DNA from 2 places in the Streptomyces sp. MAI_2237 genome. Region 1 is predicted to be linked to the other one. Evidence: riboswitches for the same ligand, from Rfam matches in the RefSeq annotation. Region 1 holds a riboswitch; the other holds the start of a gene.

Region 1 (4,960 bases):
GGTTTGTTTCAAACTTTAACCAAGCGTCCCCGGCCTCCGAGAGCGAGCGCGCCCGATGCCGTACCCTCACGTCCTGCTGTCCGCCGCCGTCTCCCTCGACGGCTACCTCGACGACACCGGCCCCGAGCGGCTGCTGCTCTCGTCCCCGGCCGACTTCGACCGTGTGGACGAGGTACGGGCGTCCGTGGACGCGATCCTTGTCGGCGCCGGCACGATCCGCGCCGACAACCCGCGCCTGCTGGTCAACTCGCCCGAGCGGCGCGCCGCCCGCACGGCCGCGGGGAAGCCCGAGTACCCCCTCAAGGTCACCGTCAGCGGAAGCGGCGACCTCGACCCGACGGCGCAGTTCTGGCACACCGGCGGCGAGAAGGTGCTCTACACGACGGACGAGGGCGCCCGGCGGGCCGGCGCCGCCGGTCTCGCCGCCGACGTCGTCCCCCTGGGCCCCGGCCTCGACTGGCGCCGCCTCCTGGAGCACCTGCACGACGTACGCGGCGTCGAGCGCCTGATGGTCGAGGGCGGCGGCACGGTCCACACGCAGCTGCTGCTCCAGGGACTGGCGGACGAGCTGCAGCTGGTGCTCGCCCCGGTGTTCGTCGGCGATACGAAGGCGCCCCGGCTGTTCGGGCCCGGCGGCTACCAGGGCGGCCGGCTCAGGCTGGTGGACAGCCGGCGCATCGAGGACGTGGTGCTGATGCGCTACGAGCCCACCGCACCCGGCACGGGACCGGTCCCCGCCGCCGCCGACCACCACTGGCTGCGGCTCGCCTGCGCCCTGGCGGCCCAGTGCCCGCCCTCGCGGACGGCCTTCAGCGTCGGCGCGGTCGTCGTCGCCGCCGACGGCACGGAACTCGGCCGCGGCCACTCGCGGGAGGCCGGCGATCCCACCGTGCACGCCGAGGAGGCGGCGCTCGCGAAGATCGATCCGGCCGATCCGCGGCTCGCGGGCGCGACCGTCTACAGCAGCCTGGAGCCCTGCGCCCGGCGCGCGTCCCGCCCGAAGCCGTGTGCCCGGCTGATCCTGGAGGCCGGGGTGCGGCGGGTGGTCACGGCCTGGCGGGAGCCGGACACCTTCGTCGAGGAGGCCGACGGCAGCGGACTGCTGGCGGCGGCCGGGGTGGACGTGGTCCTGCTGGAGGAGCACGAGGCAGCGGCCAAGGCGCCGAACGGCCACCTGCTGGGCGGCTGAAACCGCAGGTCGAGGGGGCCGGAGCGAAACCCTGGTGCTGGGCGTCCCGCGGATGGCGTACACTGGAGTCACAACGACGCGGGGTGGAGCAGCTCGGTAGCTCGCTGGGCTCATAACCCAGAGGTCGCAGGTTCAAATCCTGTCCCCGCTACTGAAGGCCGAGGGCCGGAATCCGGAAACGGGTTCCGGCCCTCGGTTTTTCCTCCCCCGTGCTCCTCGACGCCCTCGTGCGCCGCGGCGACGAACAGCTCGCCTCGCAGCGCGCGATCGCCGAGACCGCCCAGCGCGCCGTCCTGCCCGACCCGGCCGATCGGATCGGCACCTTCGCCATCGCGGCGCGCTACGAGGCGGCGCAGCGGGACGCGGCCATCGGCGGCGACCTGTATGCCGTGCAGGACAGCCCGTACGGCGTGCGGCTGGTGGTGGGCGACGTGCGCGGGAAGGGGATGGGCGCGGTGGTGGCCGTCGCCGTCGTGATCGGGGCGTTCCGGGAGGCCGCCGAGCAGGAGGCGACGCTGGAGGCGGTCGCCGGGCGGCTGGACCCGGCGCCGGCCCGCGAGGGGAGCCGGCGCGAGGGCCTCGACCCCTTCGAGGGCTTCACCACCGCCGTACTGGCCGAACTCCCGCACGGTGATGGCGTGGTCAGGATCGTCGACCGGGGCCATCCGCCTCCGCTGCTGCTGTGCCCCGACGGCACGGTACGTCCGCTGCCCGCCCGTGAGCCCGCCCTGCCGCTCGGCATGGGGGAGTCGGGGGCCTGGCCGGACGGGCGGAGGAGACCCGCTTCCCGGGCGGGGCCACCCTGGTGCTCCACACCGACGGGCTGTGCGAGGCACGGGACCGGCGCGGGGAGTTCTACGATCCCGCGGCGAGCCTGGCGGGCCGGGCCTTCCCCGACCCCGCCGGGCTGATCGCCGTCCTCGCCCAGGAGGTGCACCGGCACACCGGGGACGGCACGACGGACGACATGGCGATGCTCGCCGTACGACGTCACGCCCGGTGATCGGACAGCCGCCCTCCGCATAACAACTGACAGACCGTCAGGCAGCGTGAAGATCCTGGGAAGAGGTCAACTCGCCCGTTTTCAGCCGGTCATGGCCTGTACGTCCACCCCGGAATCGTTAATGATCAAGCCGAACTGCTTGGAATCCACACCCCGGGTCTATTAACGTTCGATAACGCAGCGCGGTCGTCCCAGCCGTCACAAGAGACGGCTCCGTGCGCACGCGCCGAATCCCGCAAGGGAACCGGGGAACCACCACCCTGGGGTGAATCGCGCGGATGCCACCGTGGACCCACGGCCGGTATACGCGCGTAGGAGACCTTCCTGCTCCGAACCCGTCAGCTAACCCGGTAGGCGAGAAGGAAGGAAAGGAGCACGCCCACGTGGCGTCCAACCCGCCTGCCCCGGCAGCACCCTTCGTGCCGAGCACCGAGCCCTTCGGCTTCGCCCCCCGCACCGATGAGGGCCAGTGGGAGGAGTGGAATCCCACCGCGGAGTCCGTACGCCCGGTTCGGGGCAAGCACCGCGTCTCCAAGCAGCGCGGCGGCGGGCTGGCCCGCAGCTCCACGGTCCTCGGCGTCGGCGTCATCGCCGCCGTCGGCGCGGGCGGCATGGCCAGCGCCAACACCGGCAAGCCCCCGGTCTCCATCTCCATGCCCGACCTGGCCTCCGTGAGCCACGTCTTCGGCGACGACGAGGCCCCCCAGGGTTCCGCCACGGCCCTCAGCAGCGTCGGCGTCACCACCGAGGACACCGCGCAGGGCGCCAAGGACGCGGGCGAGGCGCTGCGCGACCGGATCATGGCGCAGGCCGAGGCGCAGCAGGTCCAGGTCGACAGCAAGGCCCAGGCGGTCACCGAGGCGACCTTCTCCCAGCAGGTCGACGCCGCTGCCGCCAAGGCCGAGCAGGAGGCCGCCGCCAAGGCCGCCGACGCCAAGCAGAAGGCGGAGGCCGAGGCCAAGAAGAAGGAAGAGCAGGCGCGGCTGGCCGAGCTGGCCAAGCAGTTCAAGCTGCCGGTCGTGTCGTACACGATCACCGGCACCTTCGGTCAGGCCGGTTCCATGTGGTCCTCCGGCTACCACACGGGTCTGGACTTCGCCGCCCCCACGGGCACGCTCATCAAGGCCATCCACAGCGGCACCATCACGGAGGCCGGCTGGGCGGGCTCGTACGGCTACCGCACGATCCTCACCCTCGACGACGGCACCGAGCTGTGGTTCTGCCACCAGTCGTCGATCAGCGTCTCGGTCGGCCAGAAGGTCGCCACGGGCGATGTCATCGGCCGCGTCGGCGCCACCGGCAACGTCACCGGCCCGCACCTGCACCTCGAGGTCCACCCGGACGGCCAGGCCACCGGCATCGACCCGATGACGTGGCTGCGCGGCAAGGGCCTGAACCCCTGACGGTCCGTACGTCCCTGGAACGGCCGCCTCCGATTGTTTACGGGAAGTTTGCGGCCGTTCCGGAAGACCGCTCTGCGGAGTGCTTGTTGTCGTAGGACATGACTTCTCTTCGCAAGCTCGGCAACTCCGACCTCGAGGTCTTCCCGCTCTCCCTGGGCGGCAACGTCTTCGGCTGGACGGCCGACGAGGCCACCTCCTTCGCCGTCCTGGACGCCTACACGGCGGCGGGCGGCAACTTCGTGGACACCGCCGACTCCTACTCCGCCTGGGTCGAGGGCAACAGCGGAGGCGAGTCCGAGACGATCATCGGCCGGTGGCTGGCGGCACGAGGCAACCGCGACGACGTCGTGATCGCCACGAAGGTCAGCCAGCACCCGGAGTTCCCCGGCCTGTCGGCCGTCAACATCAAGGCCGCCGCGGAGGCCTCGCTGCGCCGCCTCGGCACCGACCGCATCGACCTGTACTACACCCACTTCGACAAGCCCGAGACGCCCGTCGAGGAGATCGTCGGCGCGCTGGACGAGCTGGTGCGGGAGGGCAAGGTGCGGGCGATCGCCGCGTCCAACATCTCCGCCGAGCGCCTCGCCGAGTCCCTGGAGTTCTCCGACCGCGAGGGCCTGGCCAAGTACGTCGCCCTCCAGCCGCACTACAACCTGGTCTCCCGCGACACCTACGAGGGCCCCCTGCAGGACCTCGCCTCCCGCCAGGGCCTCGCCACGGTGCCGTACTACGCGCTCGCCTCCGGCTTTCTCACCGGCAAGTACCGGCCCGGCGCCACGGTCGACGGCGCGCGGGCCGCGGGCGCGGGCAAGCACCTGCAGACCGAGCGCGGCCGGAAGGTGCTGGCTGCCCTGGACGAGGTCGCCGAGGCCCACGGCGCACCGGTCGCCACGGTCGCCCTGGCCTGGCTCGCGGCCCAGCCGACGGTGGCAGCCCCCATCGCCTCGGCCCGCACCCCGGAGCAGCTCCCGGCCCTGCTGGGCGTGGCGGACCTGACCCTGACGGACGCGGAACTGACCCGTCTGACGGAAGCCTCGGCCTGACGGGGCCGACGGGTCTCGTGGCGTGGCGTCCGTAGGCCCGTGGGTCCTATGACTGGTACGGGTTGTACGCGGGGTACGGCGTCGTCGGATACGTGGGGTACGTCTGCTGCCCGTGCGTCCCGTACGCCCCGTAGCCGCCGTGGCCCGGCCACGGCGGTGCCATCACCGGTACCGGCGGGGCCGTCGCGCGTGCCGCGTAGTTCAGGGCCGGTCCCGCGATCTCCCGCCGGTTCCACAGCTCCGCCAGCAGCTCGCGCTCCCGTACGGCGAAGTCGGCGCCGGCCCGCCCACGGCGCCCCCGGTGCCGCAGGAACGCCAGCGA
Region 2 (4,960 bases), on a different contig from region 1:
TCCGGGTAGATCAGGACGGGGATGACCGTCGCGGCGGGGATCGAGCGGTTCGGCTTCATGGCGGGCTCCGAGGGTGACGGCGCCCCTACCGCCGTGCGGACGGTGCGGGCACCAGGCCGAGTTGCTGGGCGCGCAGGACCGTGCTGATGCGGTCGCGTGTGCCCAGTTTGCGGTAGATCTTCTCGATGTGCTTGTGGACCGTACGATCCGAGATGCCGAGCCGGCGGCCGATCGCGTCCGCGGTCAGAGCGTCCGTGAGCAGCAGCAGGACGGTCGTCTCCCGCGGCGTCAGCCCCGTGTCGGCCGCCCGGTCGCGGGCGCTGCCGGCGGACCGCCGCAGGCGCTCCAGCAGGTGCCGCTGCCGGTCGACCGCGGCCAGCAGCGGCTGCACCTCGCGCGCTGCCCGGACATGGTCGTCGGTGAAGTCCTTACCCGAGCGGTAGACCATGCAGCCGGTGATCGGGCCACCCGCCTTCGGCAGTGGGATCGCCAGCACATGGTCCGCGTCCATGAGGCCGCCGATCAGCCGCGCCGTCGGGCTCGTGGACCAGGCGCGGCCGGCCGCCCGGCGGGCGGTGACCGGGGTGCGGTCCCGGCCCGCCGTGTACAGGGGCGCGAAGGGGTAGCCCTCCCGCAGCAGGCCCAGGGACTCGGCGTCGAGCCGGGCGAAGTCGTCGGCGACGGCGGCGGGCATGCCGACCGTGCCCGAGGACGCGTTCCACTCGTCCAGCTTGTAGATCAGCGTCTCGCCGCCGCACAGCGCCGGCAGTGCCTCGGCCAGCAGCGGCCACAGCCGTTCCGGCTCGCTTTCGTTGAGGGCCGCGACGGCCACCGACAGCATGCGTTCATGGGCTCCGACCAGCGCCTGTGCCACGTTTCCGACTCCGCGTACGCAGTTGTACCCATACCGGACGACGTCCACGGTGCCCCAGAATGCGGACGGGCACCAAGACGCTCTCGGAAACACTCCAGCACATCGTCGCTCCGGCGGCCGCGGCGGGGGAGACCCGGCGGTTCGATACGGGGGGACGGCCGGTTCACCTCCGACCCCGGATCCGGTGCGGGCCGCCGGGACGGGGGACCGGCGGCCCGCGGCGTTCACCAGCGCGGCAGTCGCGGCTCGAAGTCGGGCCGGACCCGCCGCATGCAGCCCGTGGAGTCGCGGGTCCGCACCCCCGACTCCACGTACAGCCGGTGCAGCCTGCCCAGCGCCTCGTGGTCCAGCTCCACGCCCAGTCCCGGTCCTTCGGGGACCGCGACCTGGCCGTCGCGGAACTCCAGCACACCCGGACGGATCACGTCGTCGGCGAAGTTCCACGGATAGTGCGTGTCGCAGGAGTGGTCGAGCCGGGGGATGGCCGCGGCGACGTGCGTCACGGAGCCTGTGCAGGGCCTGCCGACAGGTGTGGTGGAGCGGGACGGCATGACGAAGAGCCCCGCGCCGACTGGCGGCGCGGGGCCCGGAACGCTCTTCGGTTGTGGACGGTCGGAGGTGTGACGGAACCTCAGGCCGGGCGTACGGCGATGCGGATCGCCGCCTCGCCGGCGTTGTGGATCGACTCCTCACGGATGACGGAACCCGGTCCGGGGGCGTGGATCATCAGGCCGTTCCCCGTGTAGAGCCCCACGTGGCTGAAGTTGTCGTGGAAGAAGATCAGGTCACCGGGGCGGCTCTCGGCGAGGGGGATCACCGTGCCGGCACTCGACTGCTCGTGCGTGCTGCGCGGCAGCGCGACCCCGGCGGCCTTCCAGGCGGCCTGGGTGAGTCCCGCGTTGTCGTACGACTCCGGGCCGACGGCCCCCCACAGACACGGCCTGCCGATCTGCGCGCGGGCGAACTCCACGGCACGGTCGGCCTTCGTGCCGGTGGGCGTCTCGACGGCCGGGACGCCCGTCTCCAGGACGGTCGGCTGCGGCGCCCGCTGCTCCTCGACCACCGGCACGCCGGTGTCCAGAACCGACGGCTCCCGCAACCGCCGCGCCTCGTCGGCCGCCCGCCGAGCCCGCTCCTGCGCCACCGGGTCCCGCCAGTCGGTCTGCGCAGCCGCGACGATCTGCTGAGCACCCGTGTCCCAGCCGGTCTGTGCCGGGGCGGACGGTGCCATGGTCTGCGCGACGAGTTGCTGTGCCCCGGTGTCCCAGCCGGGTTGGGCCGGGGCGGACGGTGCCATGGTCTGCGCGACGAGTTGCTGTGCGCCGGTGTCCCAGCCCGGCTGCGTCGGCGCGGCGGCGGGCTGCTGGGGTGTGGCTGTCCAGTCCGGCTGGGCCGGTGCGGAGTCGTTCGTCGTGCGTGCCGCGGCCGCCTGCTGGACCTGGGCCGCCCAGCTGGGCTGGGCCGGCGTGGCCTCGATCGCGGCGGGAGCCGCCGCCTGCGGGCCGGCCTGCCAGGTGCTCCGGTCGGGCTGCGCAGCGACGGCGGGGCGCGGAGCGGAGGTCTGCCGGGCGACGTGCCGGTACAGCAGATCGCTGGCCGCGGCGACCTTGCGCTGGCTCTCCTGCTTGGACTTGCGCAGCGAGGTCTGCCGGGACTCCACGGGCGCCGGGGTGGCCGCTTCCTGCCGGGGCTGCGGCACCGCGGGGAGCGCCGCCGTCGGACCGGCGGGCAGCTCGGCCACCGGGCGCCGGGGTCCGGCGGCGGGCAGCTCGGGCACGGCCCGCGCGGGGGCCTCCAGCTCACGAGCCGCACGGGCCTCCACCGGCCGCGCGGGCCGGCCGGCCGCGGGGCGCCTGGCCGGCGTGCGGTCGCCCGGGAGGATCGCCGGGACCGTCGGCCCGATGGACGTCCGGGCCATGTCGAACCACTGCCGGCTGACGTTGTCGAGGTCGGGGTCCGAGGTCCTGCGCGGCTGACCGCCCCGCTCGCCGGTGCCGCGCGCGTTCTGCACGCGGGTCAGGTTGAACTGGCCGGTGTCGTCCTCGGCACGGGCGTACAGGCTGCTCACGCGCTGCTGGACGTCTTCCCGGCTGGGTGCTTCGTCGCCCGGCTGGGGCGAGGCGTCGGCCGTCTGCGAGAACAGGGCCACCGAGGTGAGGGCGGCCGTCGCGAGGGCGGAGTTGCGCATACCGGGGAGGCCGAAGCCTCCGGCACGCGACGATCGTTCCGGCGCCATGGGGGCCGTACTCCTTCCGTGCTCCGCCTACCGAGTTAGCTGTCGGGTTCGGGCGGTCGATTCCGGAAGGCATGCCCTACGGCCCCTGCCCCGAAGGGCGGTCGGGCCGATTCACCCCATGTTCGGTTGGGTCCCCGGTTCCGGCCGCCGCGAAGGCGTACCGAATTGGGCGGAGGCCGCTCTTCCCGACGGGGTTCGTCGGAGTGACACGAGCGGCCTGAGGCCAAGTTAGCCAACTTGTGCGCCTCGTGTGAAGGTTGACGGCCGGAATGTCCGATACGCTTTTGTGACCTTCGTTGTGACGCACCGTCAGATGCCCCGACGGTGGACCGAGGGCGCGCAGATGGTGACAGGGAGTCACCGAACTGCCCTCGCTCGCAGGGTGATCAGGAACGCCGGCCCTGGTCCTGCTCGGCCGCCCGCTCGGCGTTGCGCTTCTTGATCCGCGCGCCCTCCTTGCGGACCTCGGCCTGCGTGGCGCGCTCCTTGACCAGCCACTCGGGCTGCTCCTGCTTCAGCGCCTCGATCTCCTCGGTGGTGAGGGCCTCGGTGACCCCGCCGCGCGCGAGACCCGAGATGGAGATCCCCAGCTTCGCCGCGACCACCGGACGGGGGTGCGGGCCGTTGGCCCGCAGCTCGCGCAGCCACTCGGGCGGGTTCGCCTGGAGCTCGTCGAGCTGGGCGCGCGAGACGGCGCCCTCCCGGAACTCGGCGGGGGTGGCCTCGAGGTACACACCCAGCTTCTTCGCCGCGGTGGCGGGCTTCATCGTCTGGGCGGTCTGGTGCGACTTCATGGGGTCCAGGGTATCGAGCGTGTACGACGCCTCCGACCACGGCCGGTAACCTGGCGGGGTGACAGGCTCGGAAGCATCCCAGACGTTCCGGCTTGCGTACGTCCCGGGGACGACGCCCGCCAAGTGGGTGCGGATCTGGAACGAGCGCCTGCCCGACATCCCGCTGATCCTCCAGCCCGTACCGGCCGCCGAGGCCCCCGGCGTGCTGCGCGCTGGCGAGGCCGACGCGGGCCTGGTGCGGCTGCCGGTGGACCGTACGTACTTCAGCGCCATTCCCCTCTACACCGAGACGACGGTGGCCGTCGTACCGAAGGATCACGTGATCACGGCGGCGGAGGAGATCACCCTCGCCGACCTGGCCGACGAGGTGCTCTTCCACCCTCTCGACGACGTCTTCGACTGGGACGCCCCGCCGGGCGAGCCCGCCTTCGAACGCCCCGCGACGACCGAGGACGCCGTCGAGCTCGTCGCGGCGGGTGTCGGCCTGCTGGTGGTGCCCCAGTCCCTGGCCCGCCTCCACCACCGCAGGGACCTCACCTACCGTCCGGTGACCGACGCGCCCCAGTCGGGCGTGGCCCTGTGCTGGCCGGAGGACGCCACCACCGACCTGGTGGAGGACTTCATCGGCATCGTGCGCGGCCGTACGGCCAACAGCTCCCGTGGCCGCAAGCCCCAGCCGGCCGAGAAGACCGCGGACAAGCCGGCACCCCGCCGCAAGCCCGCGCCGGCCAAGACGCCGGGCCGCAACCCCAGAGCGGGTACGTCGAAGACCCCCAAGCGAGGAAAGCCCCGCCGCCGCTCGTAGTCCCCACGGCGCGGGCCGGGACGCTCCTGGGGCCGACCTGCCGCTCAACGGGAAACCGGCTGGTCCACGAGGGTGGCGAGGTTCCTCCCTGGCCACGAGGGTGAGCACCCCACCGCCGCTCGCAGTCCCCACGGCGCGGGCCGGGACGCTCCTGGGGCCGACCTGCCGCTCAACGGGAAACCGGCTGGTCCACGAGGGCGGCGAGGTTCCTCCCTGGGCACGCGGGTGAGCTCCCCACCGCAGCTCGTAGT

What was found. A riboswitch is a leader RNA that binds a small molecule or an ion and turns the genes downstream of it on or off. The one in region 1 is predicted to bind cyclic di-AMP.
Region 2: another riboswitch for cyclic di-AMP. It lies ahead of LN251_RS34205 (NlpC/P60 family protein); the one in region 1 lies ahead of LN251_RS13080 (M23 family metallopeptidase).

Annotation. Positions count from the first base shown of each region.
Region 1 is NZ_JAJPGQ010000003.1:623,032-627,991, reverse strand. It holds gene LN251_RS13095 (dihydrofolate reductase family protein) at 56-1,189, shown strand; tRNA gene LN251_RS13090 (tRNA-Met) at 1,267-1,340, shown strand; partial or broken gene LN251_RS13085 (PP2C family protein-serine/threonine phosphatase) at 1,399-2,192, shown strand; cyclic di-AMP (ydaO/yuaA leader) riboswitch at 2,407-2,563, shown strand; gene LN251_RS13080 (M23 family metallopeptidase) at 2,576-3,595, shown strand; gene LN251_RS13075 (aldo/keto reductase) at 3,694-4,638, shown strand; gene LN251_RS13070 (PrsW family intramembrane metalloprotease) at 4,685-4,960, opposite strand, start outside.
Region 2 is NZ_JAJPGQ010000005.1:1,285,325-1,290,284, reverse strand. It holds gene LN251_RS34220 (VOC family protein) at 1-59, opposite strand, end outside; gene LN251_RS34215 (LuxR C-terminal-related transcriptional regulator) at 86-841, opposite strand; partial or broken gene LN251_RS34210 (enolase C-terminal domain-like protein) at 1,099-1,380, opposite strand; gene LN251_RS34205 (NlpC/P60 family protein) at 1,506-3,110, opposite strand; cyclic di-AMP (ydaO/yuaA leader) riboswitch at 3,119-3,278, opposite strand; gene LN251_RS34200 (DUF5997 family protein) at 3,497-3,904, opposite strand; gene LN251_RS34195 (LysR family substrate-binding domain-containing protein) at 3,963-4,709, shown strand.